Regions from separate parts of the Halomonas bluephagenesis genome, predicted to be linked through region 3. Evidence: predicted binding sites of a transcription regulator. Region 3 holds the regulator's gene; each other region holds the start of a gene.
What was found. The regulator FliA, encoded in region 3, starts transcription of late flagellar genes. The targets are predictions, from matches to a motif close to CTAAAGTTNNNNNNNNNNCNGCCGATA.

Region 1: a site for FliA is predicted at 1,761-1,787, ahead of REH51_RS16655 (DUF4019 domain-containing protein). Genes of this name have one in related genera too.
Region 2: a site for FliA is predicted at 1,611-1,637, ahead of REH51_RS06425 (flagellin N-terminal helical domain-containing protein). Genes of this name have one in related genera too.

Annotation. Positions count from the first base shown of each region.
Region 1 is NZ_CP133631.1:3,669,030-3,672,305, reverse strand. Features, by position in the region: gene REH51_RS16670 (Lrp/AsnC family transcriptional regulator) at 1-77, opposite strand, end outside; gene REH51_RS16665 (LysE family translocator) at 220-831, shown strand; gene REH51_RS16660 (antibiotic biosynthesis monooxygenase family protein) at 872-1,189, opposite strand; gene REH51_RS16655 (DUF4019 domain-containing protein) at 1,307-1,714, opposite strand; gene REH51_RS16650 (class I SAM-dependent DNA methyltransferase) at 1,873-2,616, shown strand; gene REH51_RS16645 (YehS family protein) at 2,701-3,186, opposite strand; gene REH51_RS16640 (hypothetical protein) at 3,197-3,276, opposite strand, start outside.
Region 2 is NZ_CP133631.1:1,458,502-1,461,777, forward strand. Features, by position in the region: gene REH51_RS06420 (flagellin N-terminal helical domain-containing protein) at 1-211, opposite strand, end outside; gene REH51_RS06425 (flagellin N-terminal helical domain-containing protein) at 647-1,543, opposite strand; gene fliD (flagellar filament capping protein FliD) at 1,808-3,214, opposite strand.
Region 3 is NZ_CP133631.1:2,189,192-2,192,467, reverse strand. Features, by position in the region: gene REH51_RS09700 (OmpA/MotB family protein) at 1-352, opposite strand, end outside; gene REH51_RS09695 (motility protein A) at 357-1,172, opposite strand; gene REH51_RS09690 (RNA polymerase sigma factor FliA) at 1,212-1,913, opposite strand; gene REH51_RS09685 (flagellar protein FlhE) at 1,940-2,353, opposite strand; gene REH51_RS09680 (hypothetical protein) at 2,488-3,066, opposite strand; gene flhF (flagellar biosynthesis GTPase FlhF) at 3,063-3,276, opposite strand, start outside.

The DNA of each region.
Region 1 (3,276 bases), 1.5 Mb from region 3:
ACATTGGTTAAGCGAGCATCCCCCTGTAGCAACGCAAGAATGCGTCGATCGATAGCATCTAACTGACCAACTGGCATAAGTAAGCATTTCTCCACTCTTATTTGGCACAAAATACCAATAACTGATGTTCCATGAGCGCAAATGGCAAGAAATCACTCATCAGTTTAACGGTACCATGCCCTTTATGAAGTCACTACGTGCAATTTTGAGGGAGCGGCCATGGAAATCGGTCTTTTTATTAGTGCATTAGCCATTGTTTACCTGATTCCAGGCCCAGATATGCTGTTGGTGCTACATACCAGCAGTACGCTGGGCCGTGGGCATGGATTAGCCACAGCGCTAGGGTTAGCCATCGCCCGAGGGCTGCATGTGGCGTTAGCCGGTTTGGGCCTGGCCGCCCTATTTGTCGCCGCTCCGTGGCTTTTTGATGCTGTTCGTTATCTCGGTGCTGCCTACTTGATTTGGGTGGGCGTACAGCTGATTCGTACTAAACGGAGCACCGATACTAACCACCCGCAAGCATCGCTCACCGGTAGCTATTACCTAGCCTGGAGACGGGGTCTTTTAACGAACCTGCTGAACCCGAAATCGCTGCTGTTTTGTTCGGTGTTATTACCCCAGTTCGTTCACACCCAACAGGGTGACGTTGCGCTCCAATTTACTCTATTGGGGGCTGTGCTAGTGGGCGTGGGGCTTGTGTACGATGCGCTATATGCCTGCTTGGGAGCGCGGATGCAACGCTGGTTTGCCAGCCATCAAAAAAGGCAAACCCTGCAACGCTGGGTATTTGGAACACTCATTATTGGCTTTGCCCTAAGGTTAGCCTCTTAAACTTAATCAGCAAAAAGCCTGCCTAGGCTGCGTTGATAGTTTAAATACCATAATCTCGTTCGACTTTGGCAATGCGCGTCTTAAAGTGCTGGTACCACTGCTGATGGCCTAGTCGCTGAGCTTCCTGATGCTCAGCGTGGGCTTTCCACGCTTTTATTGAGGCCAAATCAGCCCAGTATGACACCGTCACTCCCACCTCATTTCGGGCAGACTCTACCCCCAAGAATCCCGGCTGCTGTGCTGCAAGTTCAACCATTCTTGTCGCCATTGCGTCATAGCCATTATCGATCTCGGTGCGTTGTGAGGTAAAAATAACCGCGTAGTAAGGCGGCTCGGGCGTATTAGCAATACTAGGCATAGCAGCACCACCTTGATTCGTATTGGTTACGGCATCAGTCATTTACAAAAACCTATTACAAAGAAGCACTACACAGAGCTATTACACAGAGCTATTACACAGAGCTATTACACAGAGCTATTGCACATAATAACCACTGACTCGCCACTCTCCATTTTCCAAATGAGGCGTTACGGTTTCGATCCCTCTCGTTTTATTTTCAAATCGAGTATGGAAGATAAAAACCATGTAGTCGCCATCCGGCGCACCGGGCATAGATTGATAATGGGAGACTTGCACTCGCTGACGTGATTCTACCGGGCCAAACTCATGGCGTGCTAATTCAATAATACGTCTGAGCATTCTAGGCGATAGCGGCGTTTTGAGTAGCGGCGATGAGGCTTCCCAGGCTTGTTCAACCTCACCATTATCAATTGATTCTAGCCACGCCAGCGCCGCTGCCTCTGCTGTCTGAACAGAGGCCTGAGCATAGGTGGTCAGGCTAAGCAGTATCGCGGCGAGAAGAAAAGCAGGTGATTTTGACATGGCAGACTCTTGTGGCGGTTTGGTATTTTCATACCTCTTACGTAATTATCGGATAATGACAGGACTTCTTTAACAGCAATATTTTCCCCGCTTCTAAAACCTTCTCAGCTCGTTTACTATGCGCCACCCAATATTTCAGCGCCCACCATTAGGCTACCATGTCCGCCAACGCACTCTATACCGACCTATCTGGCTACTACGATTTGATGTGTGTCGATATCGACTATCAAGCGCAAAGCAACGCCATTCATCGGCTCCATCAGATCTTCGGCAACGGCGGGCATACGCACCTTGATTTAGCCTGTGGCACGGGCCCTCATGTTCGCCATTTTATTGATTTCGGTTATCTCAGCAGTGGTCTTGATATTAACCAACCCATGCTGGATATCGCCGCCATACGTTGCCCAGAAGCGCTCTTTTCGCTGCAAGACATGAGTGCATTCGAAGCCAGCGAGCCCCTCGATTTGATCACCTGCTTTCTGTACTCGATCCACTACAACGATGGGATTGAAAAGCTAAAAGGGTGTATTTCCAGAGCCCATCGCACGCTAAAACAGGGCGGCGTTTTCTATTTTAACGCGGTGGATAAAAACAAAATCAATAACGATTTATGGGTTAAACACAGTGCCAAACAAGAAGACAGTGTCTTCACATTCCGCTCGGGTTGGCACTACGCTGGGCACGGCGAAAAGCAATCGCTTAGACTAAGTATTGAAAAAACCATCGCAGACGCCACGCAGATATGGAACGATGAGCATCCGATGGTAGCGGTCAGCTTTACGGAATTAACCGACCTACTGGCGCCTTATTTTGAGGTGCATGTATTTGAGCACAACTACCAGACCATCACCCCTTGGGATAACCTGTCGGGCAATGCGATTTTCGTCTGTGTGAAGCGTTAGCGTCGATAAGGCAGAGAGGCTTATGTTGCCTCTCTTGCCGTTACCGTGTGACATAAAGCGAGGTGTAAAGCGCTGAACTTGAACTTAAGACTCAGACCCTGCGTCGTTCGAGCCAGGCCGTAGCTGGCGTTGAATACCGAGCAAGAAATTACGCAGCATTTGATCTTTACACTCACGGTAATTCTTATGACTTGGCTTACGGAAGAAAGCGCTGAGCTCATGATGACTTAGCGGTAAGCCCACCAGTTCAAACACTGCCAAGATATCGTCTGCTTTCAGATTCAGCGCAATTCGCAGCTTCTGGAACACCATATTATTGTTTAATTGCGCTTCAGGCGCAGGCTGTGGGCCTTCACGCTTTCCACGTTTAAAGCTGATAAAACCATTCAGAAACGCCGCCAGCTCTCTATTTTTCATCGACACAAAAGCGTCATCTTCATCCTTTTTCAGCCAAGCAGTGACCTGCGCTTGGCTCACGCTGACGTCAGCTAGTGAGAAGATATCCACGATGGTGCTGTCTTTTAAATCAAAGGTGTAGCGAATGCGGCGAAAAATATCATTATTCGTCAAAATAGGGTTCCTAGTTGGTCGTTAGCGTTTCAAGCAACTGGTCGATTTCTGCTTTCAGCTCGTCATCTTCAATGCCATCAGCGCTGGCTT
Region 2 (3,276 bases), 730 kb from region 3:
TACCGTCGTTAGAGTTACGAGCAGCTTGGTTCAGGCCAGTTACAGTGCTGGTCATCCGATTGGCAATGGCCTGGCCAGCGGCATCGTCAGCAGCGCTGTTGATACGCAGGCCTGAAGAAAGACGCTCTTGTGCTTGCTGTAGCGAGCTTTGCGCACCCTTCAAGTTGTTTTGGCCAATCAACGCTGTAATGTTGGTATTAATAACAGACATGTGCTTCTCCTACATATGATTACTGGCCTAATCGGCCTGCCTTACGGCTTGCTGCCGTTGTATTAATTAACGGCAGACTGAGGAGATACTTAAATTTTTACGCTCTTTATTTGTAGAAATAATGTACCAGCCTTAATTTTCAACCTAGATCTCATTTCCTTGCATGACAGACCGAACATAGACCAACCCTCATCTCCCTTCTGTGAACTATGTGTATCCAAGGAGTAAACCTACCCTCGACATGTATATCAGCTGCAGGAAACCTAAATTTATAGATTAATTGCGGCCTTTTAGATCAGACGACAGCATCCCCAACAACTTGATTGTCCAATAAAAATTCCGGCATCAGTGGGCACTGATGCCGGAACATTGGCTTACCGGATAATCGACGTAAATATTAATTATCGGGCGTTATGACATTAACCTAAATTTGGCTTACTGGAGCAGAGAAAGAACGCTCTGCGGGCTCTGGTTCGCCTGGGCAAGGATAGAGGTCCCTGCCTGTTCGAGAATCTGCGCGCGAGTCAGGTTGGAACCCTCAACCGCGTAGTCAGCATCTTCAATACGTGAACGAGCTGCCTGTAAGTTCGTAGAAGTCGTCTGGATGTTGTCTAGCGCAGTTTCAAAGCGGTTCTGCATGGCACCCAAATTGCTACGTTCTTTATCAACAGTTGATAAGCGCTCGTCCAGAATCGCCAAAGAATTGGCTTGCAGAACATCAAAACCAGCAGCGCTAACGCCGCGGGTATCGCCAGTTGCGAGATTACCCTGCGTGCCTGCGGCCAACGCGGAGAGCATGTTCCAGCCACCAGCAGCAGTAGAATCGCCGGCACCACTCGCTCCGCCAATGCTAATTGAAATAGTTTCGCCGTCTTTAGCGCCAACTTGAATAGAAAAGCTAGTACCTGAGGCAGATGCATCAAACAAATCGCGCCCGTTAAACTGAGTTTGTTCAGTAACACGATCAATTTCAGCTAGACGCTCGTTAACTTCTTCCTGGATAGAGTCGATGTCTTGGGCAGTGTTGGTGTCATTCTGCGCCTGAACCGTCAACTCACGAATACGCTGCAAGTTGTCGTTAACTTGATCCAGCGCGCCTTCAGCTGTCTGTGCCAGCGAAATACCGTCGTTAGCATTACGTGATGCTTGGTTCAGACCAGTCACTGTGCTGGTCATGCGGTTAGCAATAGCCTGGCCAGCGGCATCGTCAGCAGCACTGTTGATACGCAGACCTGAAGAAAGGCGCTCTTGTGCTTGCTGTAGCGAGCTTTGTGCGCCTTTCAGGTTGTTTTGGCCAATCAACGCGGTGATGTTGGTATTGATAACAGACATGTGCTTCTCCTACATATAGTTACTGGCCTGATCGGCCTGCCTTACGGCTTTCTGCCGTTATATTAATTAACGGCAGCTAGGGGAAATACTTGAATTTTTTACGCTCTTTTTTGTAAAAAAGTATCAACCACTAACGTCTGCCACTACTTGCCCCTTTCAATAGCACAGCCTGTCGCTAATTTCATTCATACTGGCCACTTCGGCGCCATTAAAAAACCCCAACCTTTCGGGCTGGGGCTAAAAGAAAACTGAACTCGAAAGACGCTATCTACGATTTGCCATTTGCGAATTCATCATATCCAGCTGCTGGAACAAATAGCCGCTGGGGGAGTTCATTTGCGACATCATCATATCTAACTGAGTAAACTGCTTACGATAGCGCTCAACCGTGCGCTCAATAGACGTTTCCATTCGCTCAAAGCGGCTATCCAACGACTCCACTCGCCCCTCCGCACTACGCTGGGCACTGCCCAATGCGCCATTTTCGCTTAGCACCCTATCCAATACCGCACTTACCTGCCCCCCCATACCAGCGTCATCACTGTCGCTGGCAAAAAATGCCGCCACGGCATCTTGATTGTTCGCCACAGCATCACTCATTTTGGTTGAATCAAGCTCAAGGGTGCCATCTTTTTTAAGCTCAATACCGATGTCGGATAGGCGAGAGATATCACCGCCGGGCACATTACCTACCAGCGCAGAGCGCAACTGGGATTCAATAGAACGCACTGCACGATCACCAATCAAATCGCCTGCTGCATCGCCACCGCCATTGAAAGCCGTTAGCTCACCGATTTTGGCTTTCAGATCATTATAACCTTTTACAAAGCCTTCGACGGCTTCACGCACAGCCAACGTGTTTCGCGCGACGACTACGGTATTCGGGCTATCCGCTTCGGTCACCTTTTCTACATTTAGTGTCACACCAGCGATGGCACCTTGGACGCTATTAGTTTCACTGGTAATTGCAATCCCGTTTACTTTCAAATTGGCGTTACGACCTTCGTAAGCTGTGTTCGCATCAGAGGCAAGTACGACTCCACCCGCCAGCCCCGAGAAGGCCATACCATTGATAGACCCTTCTTCTCCGGTCTTCGCGGAGTTAAGCGCCAGCCGATACCCGCTACCATCGTTGACGATAGAAGCATTAACTTTTGGACCCTCTTCAAAATCAAAATCGTTAATCTGGTCGCGGATATCTTCGAGAGAACTACCTTCCGTCAGCGCGATAGTTCGCGTAATGTCATTATTATCAGCATCTTTTCCGAAGGTTAATGTCAGGCTTGCACCGGCCTCTGTTAGGCCCTGAGTAAGCGCATCATCCCCTTGAATGCTATTAGTGGCTAAGCTACCTGCACGGGCAAGCTGTGTTACCTCCACATCATAACGCCCTGCAGTTGCCTCACTACTAGCTGTTGCCTTTATAGCGGTGCCGCCACGTATTTCGGTAGACAAACTTTGATAAAGCTTGGGATCGTTCAGCTTGTTGACCGAGGTCTGAAACTGAGACATCGCACTTTTCAACTGACCGTACCCGGATATCTTTGCTTCTTGCTGCGTTTTTTGCTGAGTGATTGGTACCAACTTTTGGCGCTCTGCGCCGCGTAGCTGTTCCAATAGGCCAGTAAGATCCAGCCCTGATCCAACGCCAAGAGAGGTGATCTTAGCCATTGGCTCAGTTCCTTGTATATTTAGTTAATGATGCTTGTATTGAGCATATCGGCAAAAAAGGC
Region 3 (3,276 bases):
CACCGCTAGGAAAAAGCAAGCTGTCGTCGATGCGCAGCGTAACACCTTCTTCTCCTTGAGAGACACTACCCCCGGGGATATCAAGCTCCGCCATCCGCGGCTTCAGGCCACTGTGTCGGGGATGAATACCGGTTGCCAAGCTGGCCAACGGGAGCGAGGTGACGGCACTTGCCGAGCGCATTCTATCGCTGTCAAAGGCTTCCCCTCCTCCCGGCGGCGTCAACGCAAGCAGTAGGACAAACAGCGTGATTAGCAGCGTTAACACGTCTAAGTAGCTCGTTAGCCAGCCTTCATCGCCCTCGCCTGACACAGTAGGCAATTCCAGCGCGTGCCGTGAATCACGATCTAGCATGGCGCTACCCTTTTGCCGCAGAACTAACCGTTGGCCGCGGTTTCACAGAGGCATCGCGGATCTCGTCATGATAGTTAGCAACAAAGGAATTGAGCGTTTCTTCAATAAACGAAGGCAGGCGTCGTTTGGTAATTAATGAGATACCTTCCAGCACCATGTTCATGGTGATAAGGCGCTCCTCCGTGCGCCGCTCTAGCTTGACGGCAATCGGTTTGAACACCAGATTGGCGAGCAGAATACCGTAAAACGTTGTCAGCAGAGCCACTGCCATGCGCGGACCAATAACGTCAAGATCCCCGGCATCCATCACTTCCAGCATATTGACCAGCCCCACCAAGGTACCAATCATGCCAAACGCGGGTGCGTAGGTAGCCATCGTACGAAATATCTGCGCCTCGGCATGTTCCCGCGCTTTTAATCGAGCAATGCGCCAGCGCAACATGTCAAAAATTTCATCTTCTTTCGTATTAGCAATCACCAGTTGAATTCCGGTGCGCAAAAAGGGATTACGGGTGTGCTCTAGCTCCTTTTCAACCGCCCTGACGTCGCCTTTAAACCATAGTCGCGACATTGAAACCAGTTCGTTAATATCATCACGTACATAGGTATTCTCGCGCCGAAAAACCAACCCCACAAGGCGCACCACGCGTAACACTTCTTTCAGCGGATAACTAATAAAAGTAGCGGCCAAGGTACCGGTTACCACAATGGCAAGCCCCGGCAAGTTGATAAAGCTTTCTGGCGACTCTGCAGTAAAAAACAGCACGCTTACCAGCAATAGCATGCTGGCAAAAATACCGATCAGCGTAGATGGGTTCATCAACGGCTCCTCGCCGGTTATTAGTGATTAATAGTGGCGTTAGGTGGTGTCATATAAGCGTGCGCGAAGCCTGCTAATCGCTTGACTGTGAAGCTGAGACACGCGGGACTCGGTCACTCCAAGCACCGCCCCGACTTCTTTAAGGTTCAGCTCTTCTTGGTAATACAGCGCCATCAGCAGCTTTTCACGCTCGGGTAAGGCATCAATCGCATCAATTAACGACTGGCGCTGCTGTTGATCTAACAGCTGATCAAAGGGCAGGTTATTGGCTTCCTCTTTCGCGGGTTCTGCCCCTTCTGCCACCAATTCTTCAAAGGGCAACAACTGGCCGCTGTTCGTATCGTTAAGTAATTGCTGATACTCACTGAGCGGTATATCCAGATCACGCGCGATTTCGCCCTCTTCTGGCGGGCGTCCTAACTGCTGTTCGAGGCGGCGCACCGCATCATCCACGGCTCTAGCAGAGCGGCGTACACTACGAGGTAACCAATCACGTGTGCGCAGCTCATCCATCATGGCGCCGCGAATACGCTGGCTTGCAAACGTGGCGAACGTCGCCCCCTGGGTCGCATCAAAACGCCCCAATGCTTCTAATAAGCCCACCATGCCGGCTTGAATAAGATCATCTAACTCAATACTTGCGGGTAGTCTTACCTGCAGCGTTAAGGCCTGACGTCTTACCAGTGGCATGTATTGGGTTAACAGCTCGCTCTGTTTAATCCTGCCTTGTGCTGTATACATCCTCGTGCCTCACGGCTAAACACTGTTCACTGGTAGTTCACAATCACTTGCAGTTCCTGCACCCGCACCGGGCGCTGGCCCGGCGTCAACGCAAAACGAAAGTGCAGCGGCCCATTCACCTGCTTACCGGCTAACGCAGAGGTTGAGCCCCGCATCGCGTTCAAAGGAACACACTGTTCAGGGTGGCATAGCCACGCATTAACCGGCGCGTTGACCGGCATTTGATAACGCCAATGAATACGCCCTATCGCAGCATCCTCTACTTGAGCTCCTGCCGGTGGTTGAATGGGCTGGCTGCTGACAGCTCGGTCACTCATCGCTACCAGCACGCTGGGCACCTCGGTACTCCAGCTGCCAGTAGCGGCATAAGCACTCATTGTAATGGCGCTTAGTGCCACCATCAGCACGGTTTTGAAGCTACCGACTTTGAGATAGCCCATTATGTTAAAACTTTTTGCGTAGCAGTCATGCTGCAATAACGCGTTTTGAAACCAGCGAGCATAGGCATTGTTATTCCTCATAGAGGCACTTGTTAGCCTCTGTTAAAGCGCGGCCACATTGCGTCAGGCTAGCGTCATCGCGCCAGCAGTAAAAGCTCTATATCCAAATAATAGCTGGCGGCTTCCCGCAGGTTGTCGAGCAGACCTCTACGCGGCAAGTTTGGCTCGTGCAGCGCCAGCAGCTGCCTAGGACCACCGTTTTCCTGCACTTGCCGAAGCGAGCGATACATCTGTGCGAAAGCATCGGCATCGCTATTAATCCATAACGCCCAACGCGGAAAGCGCTCTTTCAGTTGGCCAAGATTAGCGGCATCCGCCTTAACGATGTGAATATCCCAATCATCCGGGTCGCCAGCCCACCGTCGGCCCAGTACTGACCATTGGGCTAGGCGCCCTTTTACTTTAGCCACCTGCTGATCGCCACTGCTAGGCAGACCAATCACGATAAGCGGTTTTTGCGGCACAGGGGGCGGCGCCGCGGTTTGCTTTGAGGCAGCGACCGGTGGCACTGTTAAAAGATCAGTCGTAGGCGTCAGAGGCTCAGCCGCAAATACGTCTGCCGTGGGGTCGCTCTCTACAGACTGTGTTTGGCGCTGTTGGCGCTGTAAATCTGCCCACTTGCGTAGGCCCGCTGCCTGATCCTGGGCACTCATACCAGCCCCTCTCGGCTAACGCTGCTGAGCTGGCGAATAGCGTCACGAGCCATAAACGCGTGGACAAGCGCATCTAACATCGCCGTATCGCGCCGCTTGCGAGTAGTACCCAACAGCCTTAACAAATCGGAACGCAGTGCTATCGCAGCGTCATCATTAACAACATCTAAGTGCCCCGCCGCCGCCGCGATACCGCTGGCCATCAATAAG